One region of the Virgibacillus sp. M23 genome, then DNA from elsewhere that is predicted to be linked to it. Evidence: riboswitches for the same ligand, from Rfam matches in the RefSeq annotation. Region 1 holds a riboswitch; each other region holds the start of a gene.
The links. A riboswitch is a leader RNA that binds a small molecule or an ion and turns the genes downstream of it on or off. The one in region 1 is predicted to bind S-adenosylmethionine.
Positions count from the first base shown of each region.

Region 2: it holds a riboswitch for S-adenosylmethionine, as region 1 does, so the genes downstream of both, RVS70_RS02765 (methionine biosynthesis PLP-dependent protein) here and RVS70_RS13690 (5-methyltetrahydropteroyltriglutamate--homocysteine S-methyltransferase) in region 1, are expected to answer to the same signal.
Region 3: it holds a riboswitch for S-adenosylmethionine, as region 1 does, so the genes downstream of both, metK (methionine adenosyltransferase) here and RVS70_RS13690 (5-methyltetrahydropteroyltriglutamate--homocysteine S-methyltransferase) in region 1, are expected to answer to the same signal.

Region 1 is NZ_JAWDHA010000035.1:15,895-19,180, forward strand. It holds gene RVS70_RS13685 (XRE family transcriptional regulator) at 1-500, opposite strand, end outside; gene RVS70_RS13690 (5-methyltetrahydropteroyltriglutamate--homocysteine S-methyltransferase) at 839-1,951, opposite strand; SAM riboswitch class I at 2,321-2,425, opposite strand; gene RVS70_RS13695 (Na+/H+ antiporter NhaC family protein) at 2,716-3,286, shown strand, end outside.
Region 2 is NZ_JAWDHA010000004.1:96,838-100,123, forward strand. It holds gene RVS70_RS02760 (anthranilate synthase component II) at 1-300, opposite strand, end outside; gene RVS70_RS02765 (methionine biosynthesis PLP-dependent protein) at 354-1,469, opposite strand; SAM riboswitch class I at 1,545-1,648, opposite strand; gene RVS70_RS02770 (ROK family transcriptional regulator) at 1,991-3,160, shown strand; gene RVS70_RS02775 (asparaginase) at 3,164-3,286, shown strand, end outside.
Region 3 is NZ_JAWDHA010000006.1:111,980-115,265, forward strand. It holds gene pckA (phosphoenolpyruvate carboxykinase (ATP)) at 1-402, opposite strand, end outside; SAM riboswitch class I at 671-781, shown strand; gene metK (methionine adenosyltransferase) at 1,079-2,275, shown strand; gene RVS70_RS04035 (gamma carbonic anhydrase family protein) at 2,546-3,067, opposite strand; gene RVS70_RS04040 (tetraprenyl-beta-curcumene synthase family protein) at 3,148-3,286, shown strand, end outside.

The DNA of each region.
Region 1 (3,286 bases):
TGTGACTTATTTCCTTTAAAAAAAGCACTATCTCCTTTTTCCATGTAATGCTTCTCATCTTCATAAAGTAAATGGATAGCTCCCTCTAAAATATAAATAAACTCATCTTGGGAGTGCGTATAGGTCTCTTCGCGGACATTCATATCCCGAGGAGTTACATGAACAATAGTAGGTTCAATTCCTGTAAACCGCGAACGATTTGCCAGCAATTCATAGGAGTAACCCATATTCTCATCACCTACTTTAAATTGCCGTTCTGTATGAGGGAGTAAAACAAGATCTCGATCATCATGATCATCCAAAATCCAGGTTAGTGGTACTTCTAATTCTTCACTAATTTTGGATAAAGTGGCAATTGCTGAAGCTGTCTGTCCATTTTCAATTTTAGATAAAAGGCTTTTGGAGATTCCACATGCTTCCGCTACCTGCTGTTGTGTTTTTTTCATACGCAAGCGCATTTGCTTAATTTTCTTACCTATATTATTAAGATTTATTGCAATTCTCTCCTTCCGCTAGTGGTCACACGTTCTATAAACTTCTTTAATGATAGAATAGAACGAAACTATCGTCAATCCGAACATACAGATAATCACTGCCTATAGATTTAATCACATACAAGCAGAGTGTGCTGTTTTTTTAGCTAGTTCTGTTTACTTTGCTAATATTAACGGGTCAAAGCACCCTTCCTTTCGTTAGGTAACATCACCATTTAAAAAAATGAATGATAAAGCACCCAACTACATTCCGAATATACTGATATGCTCGAAAGGTAATTCGGAGTTACTTTATCTTCATTCATTCAAAATGGTTTAATATAAGCGGCTACTAATATGCTTTCTTACTTCCACACATCCTTAGCGATATCTACTACATGTCTAACCTTATTCCATTGCTCTTCTTCTGTTATCAGATTACCTTCTTCTGTAGAAGCGAAACCGCATTGCGGACTAAGACAGAGCTGTTCATACGGAAGGTAGTTAGCAGCTTCAGCAATACGTTTCTTAATAACATCTTTATCTTCCAGCTCTGGGAACTTAGAAGTAACTAATCCTAAGACTACACAAAGATCATCTCTGTTCACATAGGATAAAGGCTCGAAACCTCCAGATCGCTCGTCATCAAATTCAAGGAAAAGCCCGTCCACATTCAACCCAGCGAAAATGGTTTCAGAAACAGCATCATAAGAACCTGTACTGAAATAATGGGAACGATAATTGCCTCGACAAATATGCATGGTGATAAGTAAATCTTTAGGCCTTTCAGCAATCGATTCATTAATCACACGTTTGCAAATATCCCTTAGTTTTTCTGGATTCATGCCCTTTGCTTGCAGTGAGGAAATCCCTTCTTCTGATAGAAAGGATGCCCATGATGTGTCATCTAACTGAAGGTAACGACAACCTGCATCATAAAATGCCTGAATTGCTTGTTGATAAGCCATAATCACATCTGGAACAAGGTCTTCGATTGTTTGATAAATATCTGTATCAAATCCAGCACGAACGAGTAACATGTTCGGACTTGGGATCGTCTGTTTGGTAACATGACGGTTCCCTACCACTTCATTCAGAAACTTAAAATCTGCGAGAAATGGATGCTCTTTATTAAACTCCACCTTTCCAGTAACATGAATGGAATGCTTTTTTGTCTCAATTCCAGCAAATTTCAAGCCATTATTTGGCTCAAATCCCTCAACACCATTTAAATTCTCTAAAAAGTCGAAATGCCACCAAGAACGCCGAAGTTCTCCATCGGTTATAGCCATTAGCCCAGCTGCCTTTTGTTTCTCTACTAGCTTAATAATTTCTGCATCTTCAATTGCTCTTCGTTGTTTTTCACTAATTTCTCCTTTAGCATATTGAGATCTCGCGTGCTTGATACGATCTGTTCTTAGAAAGCTACCTACATGATCTCCTTTGAAAGGTGCTATTCGTTCTACTGCTGTTGTCAATGTATCCACTCCTTTATAGTTATAAAAAGGCTGAGACAAAAGAATGAAGAAACAATTAAAAACGAACAATGATTGGTTGAAAATTAATTATCGTTCGTATTGATCAGAATCATTCATTTAGCACCTGAAATAAGCGAGACTCCGGCCGTAACACCACGAGTCCGAAGATCCACTAGAAAAAGCGTTTTCCTTACCAAGTTAGCTGAGACCGTTCCCGCGGAAAGCGAGTATATTTCACGATGCTGGAATGATACTCCTATTGATAACATGATTATTCGTATTTTGAGTAAATAAGTGTGTTTTGCCTCAGCCTCGTTAAAAAGAACCCTTCTGCTAAGAAGGGTTCTTTTGTATACATACATCGTCACCTTCTCATCTTTCAAGTTTATAAAACTTGCTAGAAGTAGCACCTTATTTATAAAACAGGTTGCTGAGGTGTCTTCAGGCTAGTCCCTCGACCTCTCTAGATAAGAATATTATGTAATTATTTAAATAATTAAAACTATCATAGCAATTCTATTAAAAAATAGCAAAAGATTCCTCACACTATTTAATAACTGCTGTCCATTTCACCCTTTCTAATAGCTTTATTGACATCTAATAATCAACAGATTCACCTATTATGAGGAAGCATGTAGTGATTATGTCTTTCTGCAAAAGCTACGTATGAAAAATCGACTTTTTACAAATGGTAATTATAGCTTTTATTCATTTTTTCAACCTTATACTAGATATCAAACCATCCATTTAGAGGAGGCTGTACGATGGATCACACCTGGTTCTCCCTCATTCCCTTTACTATTGTTATTGCTTTAGCTATATGGCAAAAAAGACTTCTTCCTGGACTAGTGCTGGGACTCCTTGTAGGTGCTTTTCTGTTAGAATTCAGCGTATTAAACGGAACAAAAGAAGCCGTAAACTATCTCATAACGACATTGGCAGATCCAGGGAATATTAATATTATCGCCTTTTTATATTTATTTGGCGGATTGATTGGTATGATGCAAATTTCTGGAGGAGTTAAAGGATTTTCTGAGTGGGTTGGTGACAAAATTCAATCCGAACGAGGACTTCTAGTTGTCATCTGGTTGACCCTACCTTTTACATTTATGATGCCGATGTTTCGAATAATGATGATTGGACCCGTGGTAAAATCCTTACTTAAAAAGGTGAACATGTCTCACTGGAAAGTAGGGTTCACGATGGATGTATCCACCAGTTCCGTTATCGTATTATTACCAGCTGCCACTGCTTTCGTCGGTTTCATGGTTTCCCTTATTGAAGGGGGAATTCAAAAACATAATCTGGAAGCAGATGCCTATCAAGTATTTTTGT
Region 2 (3,286 bases), on a different contig from region 1:
CATTGGTTGTTTGGCTTTTACAATACTAGCACCAAAGGCTTGAGCAATCGTTTGATGCCCTAAACAAATTCCAATTATTGGATATAGCGTATACAGTTTTCTTACAATCTCTAGACATATACCTGCAGAAGCCGGGTTTCCAGGTCCAGGAGAGAGCAATATGCTAGATGGGTTTAATCGTTTAATGTCTGCTATTGAGATTTCATCATTGCGAGCGACATATACTTGCTGGTTTAGCTGCTTCATATATTGTACAAGATTAAATGTGAATGAATCATAATTATCGATGACTAATATCATGTAGTTACCTACTCTCTTATAAACACTTCATGCGTTATTATAGCAAATGTAGGTTAATAAGCATATGTATCCACTTCAATTAATGCTTGTTTTAAATCCTCTATTAATTCATTTGGTTGTTCAATTCCAACTGAAAACCGTAGCAGTTGGTCGTCAACACCACGCTTTATTCTTTCATCTCTAGGTATGTCAGCGTGAGTTTGTGTTGCTGGATAAGTAATAAAACTTTCCACCCCTCCTAAACTTTCAGCAAAAATGATAAGCTTCAAACTTTGAAGGAAAGGATCTATCCATTTACTTTTTCGTAAGCGAAAAGATAACATACCACCTCTTCCTGGATATAGAACATTATCAACCATTGGATGCTCTTGCAAAAAGGATACGATAAGCTTTGCATTGGCTTCATGTTTTTCCACCCGAAGCGCAAGTGTTTTTAATCCTCGAATTAATAGCCAAGAGTCAAAAGGTGATAGCACAGCACCTGAAGCATTGTGGTAATTGGCTAATTTTTCAGACAAGGATTTACCTTTTGCCACTACTAATCCAGCGAGTACATCGTTATGACCACCAATGTATTTCGTGCCACTATGAATGACGATATCAGCCCCTGACTCAATTGGCCGTTGAAGTAGCGGGGTCAGAAAAGTATTGTCAACAATTAATAGTACATTATATTGGTGCGCTAATTCCGCAACTTTTACAATATCTATCTCTTGCATTAGGGGATTTGTAGGTGTTTCAATAAAGATTGCTCTTGTTTTCGAGGATATCAGTCGCCGCGTTTCTCCGTCATTCTTGAAATCTGTATATGTTGTCTGAATTTGATATGCAGCGGCGTAATGCTCTAATAATCGGTACGTTCCTCCGTATACATCACTCGTTACAATGAGTTCATCCCCAGCATTAAAAAGAGAGAATACTAATTGAATGGCTGCCATTCCAGAACTGCAAGCATACCCACTGTCAGCGGATTCCAATTTAGCGATTCCTTCCTCTAGTAAGGTTCTTGTAGGATTTTTCGTTCTTGAGTAATCATAGCCTGATGATTGTCCCAGTCCGTGGTGCTGGTAGGCAGTTGACAAATAAATAGGTGCGCTAACTGCTCCAGTAGCTTTATCACTCTTATTTCCTAATTGTACTAATTCTGTTTCAATGCTTCTTCGTGACATAATATCCATCCCTTCATTCGATGAAAAAAGCCTCTTCTAATTAAATAAGAAGAGGCTTACATCATTCGGTTACTCTTCCTATCTGCATGCTTTCGAGCATCTGGAATTGGCACAGTTCTCTTTATAAGTCTGTTGCCGAGGCTTCAAAGGGCCAGTCCCTCCACCTCTCTGGATAAGAAAATAGTTTATGTAATTTTTAAAATAGATTACAGTTGTTTTTGCTATTTGTCAAGGGAAACTTAGGGATTTACTCCAATGTACAGTTTACAGCATTTAGATAACATGGTTTCATCTGAAGATAAGTGGAAAATAAAAGCAGATACGAAATATCGCAAGAAATAAATTAGTTAAAACATTCTAAAAATTAGTTGACTAATTTTTCTCGCTAATCTATACTATTAATAACTTCACAGGAGAAACTATTTGGTTAAATACTGGAAAAATATAATAAATAGTAAAAAATCAATGGAAAAAGCCATTTAATTCTGGTTATTAATTACATGATGTTAATAGGTGATCAAATGAAAATTAAGAATCAAGATTTTTTAAAAAAAGAAAATAGAAGTTTAGTCTTAGAAATAATTCTTAATCAAGGTCCGATCTCACGTGCCGAAATTGCCAAACAAACGTCGATGAGTCCTACTTCTGCTTCTCGAATTGTTGCATCATTACAAGAAAATAAGCTAATAAGAGAGATGAATATGTCTAGCGAAGGAATTGGCAGGAAGGCCACTTATTTTATTCCAAATGAACATTCTGTATTCTCAATTGGTGTTGAAATTGACCAGAAAGTTATTCGGATCGGTTTAATGAATTTTATAGGAAAGTTAACCATTCTGAAGTACTTTGACTATCAATCAATAGATCCAGTGGCAACAGTTCAATTTATAGCAGACCATATATTACAAATGATTGACGACGAAAATCTTACATCGGATCAAATTGCTGGAGTTTGTATTGGCTTACCAGGACTTATTGAGAATGACAAAGGTGAGGTGAAATTATCTGCGCAATTTGATTGGAAAAATATCCCTTTACAAGAGATGGTTGAAGAGAAAGTAGGCTTTACCGTATTCGTGGACAATGAATTAAAATTGAAAGCGCTTGCTGAGTATATTAGTGATCCTGAACCAAAAAAAGCGTATATGGCAATGATTGGTTTTGGTAGTGGGGTAGGTTCTGCGTTAATAAAGAAAGGAGAAATCTATCGAGGTGAAGGAAACTTCTCAGGAGAAATCGGACATACTATCGTTGATCCTTATGGAATTTATTGTCCATGTGGGAATTTTGGCTGTCTCCAAACGTATATTGCTGAAAAGTTTTTGTTAGATGAAGCATCTAAAACAAAAGAGATTGAAAATATTCAGGCCTTAATCATTGAATATGAAAATGGAGAAAAGTGGGCAAGAAATATAGTTGATAAAGCAATTACCTATGCAGCAATTACGATTAATAATGTTGTTTGCGTATACAATCCAGATTCCGTCGTTCTTGCTGGTAGTTTAATTGAAAGGTTTCCGCAAATTAAAGATCAAATTATTGAAAAGTGTGAGAATCAGATGTGGGCACCTGTCATGAAGACATTTCAATTACGCACTACAAAAACGGGAGAAGATGGCGTTGTGATAGGAGCTGCCATGATTGTACTACAGCATTTTATAAAAAATATTCATGAAAAGAGTGGGGTTTAACCTATGATATCAACACCTATTATTGCTGAAGAATATAGAGGAGGAACATTAGAAAATGTTCATCAGGGATTGATTTGTGTTTTAAATGAAAAGAAGGAAATACTTTATGAATACGGTGATGTAAAG
Region 3 (3,286 bases), on a different contig from region 1:
CCGTGCAAATAGATTGTGCCAGGCATATTCGTTAATAACTTGTATTGGTAAGCGATACGCGTGGTCTGCACCAGCAAATCCGTTAAATTGGAATAGCTCTTCTTTATTTTTTAAATAGGAAATAACCTTTTCATACAATCGATCAAATACAGATTCATCAATGGATTGATTTACTGTTCCCCAATCCACCTGCTGTTCACTTACTTCATCTGTAACAATAAATTTATCTTTTGGGGAGCGACCGGTATAAGATCCTGTTGTTGCTTGAACTGCACCTGTTGCGGTTAACATGCCTTCTTCTCTTGCTAAAATTCTTTCAACAAGCTGAGGTACGGATAAATTTGTTTGTAGCTGTTTATGCGTGTATAATTCTTTTACGAAAGACTTTTCTACCGTTTTCATGTTAAATACCTGCCTTTATGTGAAATTGTATTCACGTTCTTTTGTTGAACGACCAAATAATCCTGAATATGTTTATTAGTATAACACATTTAAGTTAATAGTCCATACTAAATATAAAATAATTTTTATAAGATGTTGAATGTTTACAGCAAAAAATGTCGTTCAGAATCTTTCTTTCCTTTAGTATGAGTAAAAAACTTCTGAGAATACAGTTAAACTAGTTGACACATTAAGCTTCTTCCGATAAGCTAAGTTTCGAACGGATACTCTCTTATTCAGAGTTGGTGGAGGGACAGACCCAATGAAGCCCAGCAACCATCACTTTAGTGAAAAGGTGCTAACCTGATGCAAGGAGATTTTTTTCCTTGAACAATAAGAGCGAAAGGCCAGCAATCCTTTCCTCATGACAAGCGGGAAAGGCTTTTTTTATTAGTTATAAAAATTCTACACGTAGATGACTAACTTTAACCCGATTATAAACATATTAGTCAATTTCTAAGCTAAATTGTCATTCGCCTGCGTGTACGTGTGAACCAGGAGTGACAATAGAATATACGGTAGTAGGTAATCTTTCTGGTGCCTTTCTTATTTCAGTTTAACCTTAGTACTTATTACTGAATGAGCATATTTGATAAATAGAGTTCCGTAATCGATATTTGAAGGAGGATTTAGCAACATGGCTGCTAATCGTCGTTTGTTTACTTCTGAATCAGTAACAGAAGGACATCCAGATAAGATATCTGATCAAATTTCAGATGCTATTTTGGATGAGATATTAAAAACAGATCCAAATGCCCGAGTGGCATGTGAAACAACTGTTACAACTGGACTTGTTCTTGTAGCGGGTGAAATATCCACTACTACTTATGTAGATATACCTGCTATTGTTCGTAAAACTATAAAAGAAATCGGATATACTCGCGCAAAATTTGGGTTCGACGCGGAGACATGCGCAGTATTAACTGCCATTGATGAACAATCACCTGATATTGCTGGTGGAGTTGACACAGCATTGGAAGCAAGACAAGGAAAAATGAGCGATCAAGAGATTGCTGCAATAGGTGCTGGTGATCAGGGTTTAATGTTTGGTTTTGCTTGTGATGAAACAGACGAATTGATGCCACTTCCAATCTCATTGGCACATAAGTTGGCAAAGCGTCTCGCTGACGTTCGGAAGGATAAGACATTAGAATACTTACGACCGGACGGTAAAACACAGGTAACCGTTGAGTATGATGAAAATGATCAACCTGTTAAAATTGATACCATCGTAATTTCTACACAGCATCATCAGGATATAGCTACAGAGCAAATAGAAAAAGATTTGATAGAGCATGTTATACGCCCTATAGTACCAAATGAGTTATTAGATGAGACGACTAAATATTTTATTAATCCAACTGGCCGTTTCGTTATTGGTGGACCTCAGGGGGATGCAGGTTTAACAGGTCGAAAGATTATTGTTGATACGTATGGAGGCTATGCTAGACACGGTGGCGGAGCGTTTAGTGGAAAAGACTCTACTAAAGTTGATCGGTCAGCTGCATACGCTGCCCGTTATGTCGCAAAGAACATAGTGGCTGCCAGGCTTGCCAAAAGCTGTGAAGTACAGCTAGCCTATGCCATTGGTGTAGCAGAACCTGTTTCTATTTCGATAAACACTTTTGGAACAGGTGTTGTAAATGAAGAGCAACTAGTAAAAGCTGTTCGAGAATTATTTGATTTACGACCAGCAGGTATTATTCGTATGTTAGACTTGCAAAAACCTATTTATAAAAATACTGCTGCTTACGGGCATTTTGGAAGAACAGACATTTTATTTCCATGGGAGAAGACAGACAAAGTTGAGCAATTGAAAGCACTTATTAAGTAGTAAAGTCTTGATCATCCTTTAGCTTCACAATGGTTATGATACGAAAAAAGGTAACCTAGCTGATTTAATCTTCTAGGCTGCCTTTTTTCATAGTCTAAATTACAATATTTTCCATAAGGATAAAGAAGGCGTGTTGAGCTGCGTCCAGCTCCAGCGCACAGAATCTAGGTGACTTCACGAATCGCCCTAATCTAAGTCATCATTGGCTTGCAAGCACACCGTGATTCCTTTATCTCCGTTGACTAGCTCCAATCGCTTTTGTTCTTGAAGTTACTTACCGGAATTTGTATATTTTTTGTAGTAGATTGCTTTATCTACATATGATTTTCGTACACGTTCCATCTCCGCGTAATCTTCTAGAGTTAAGTCTCGGATTACTTTTGCTGGTCTACCAAGAGCTAACGTATGTGGCGGAATCGTTTTTCTAGGTGGCACAAGGCTTCCGGCTCCGATAAATGCATTTTCACCTATTTCCGCACCATCAAGAATAATGGAACCCATACCAATTAAAGCTTTGTTTCTAATCATGGCGGAGTGCAGGGTCACTTGATGTCCGACTGTCACATCATCCTCGATAATTAAGGGAAGATTAGGGCTTTGATGAAGCATGGACAGATCTTGAATACTAATTCTTTTACCAATTTTCACAGGTGCAACATCTCCACGAACTACAGTTTTAAACCATATACTAGAATATTCATCAATTGTAACGTCACCGATGATGGTTGCATCCTCTGCAATAAATGCAGTTTCATGAATTTGTGGTTGTTTTTCTTTATATGAATGTATCATTTGAATCCTCCTGGATAATATGGTGATATAAACAGTATAACAAAATTATAGCGGGGACAATGTAGATTGGAGGCAGCAAGTTGAGCAATCATGTACCAAATAACCCAATAATTTTAATGGCAACCGTTTATCTGAAAATTTTTCCAGCTGTAAGTAAAGAGTTAGTTTATTGGCAAAAACGTGCTGCGGAAATTCCCGATCAAGAATTGAGAACTCAGG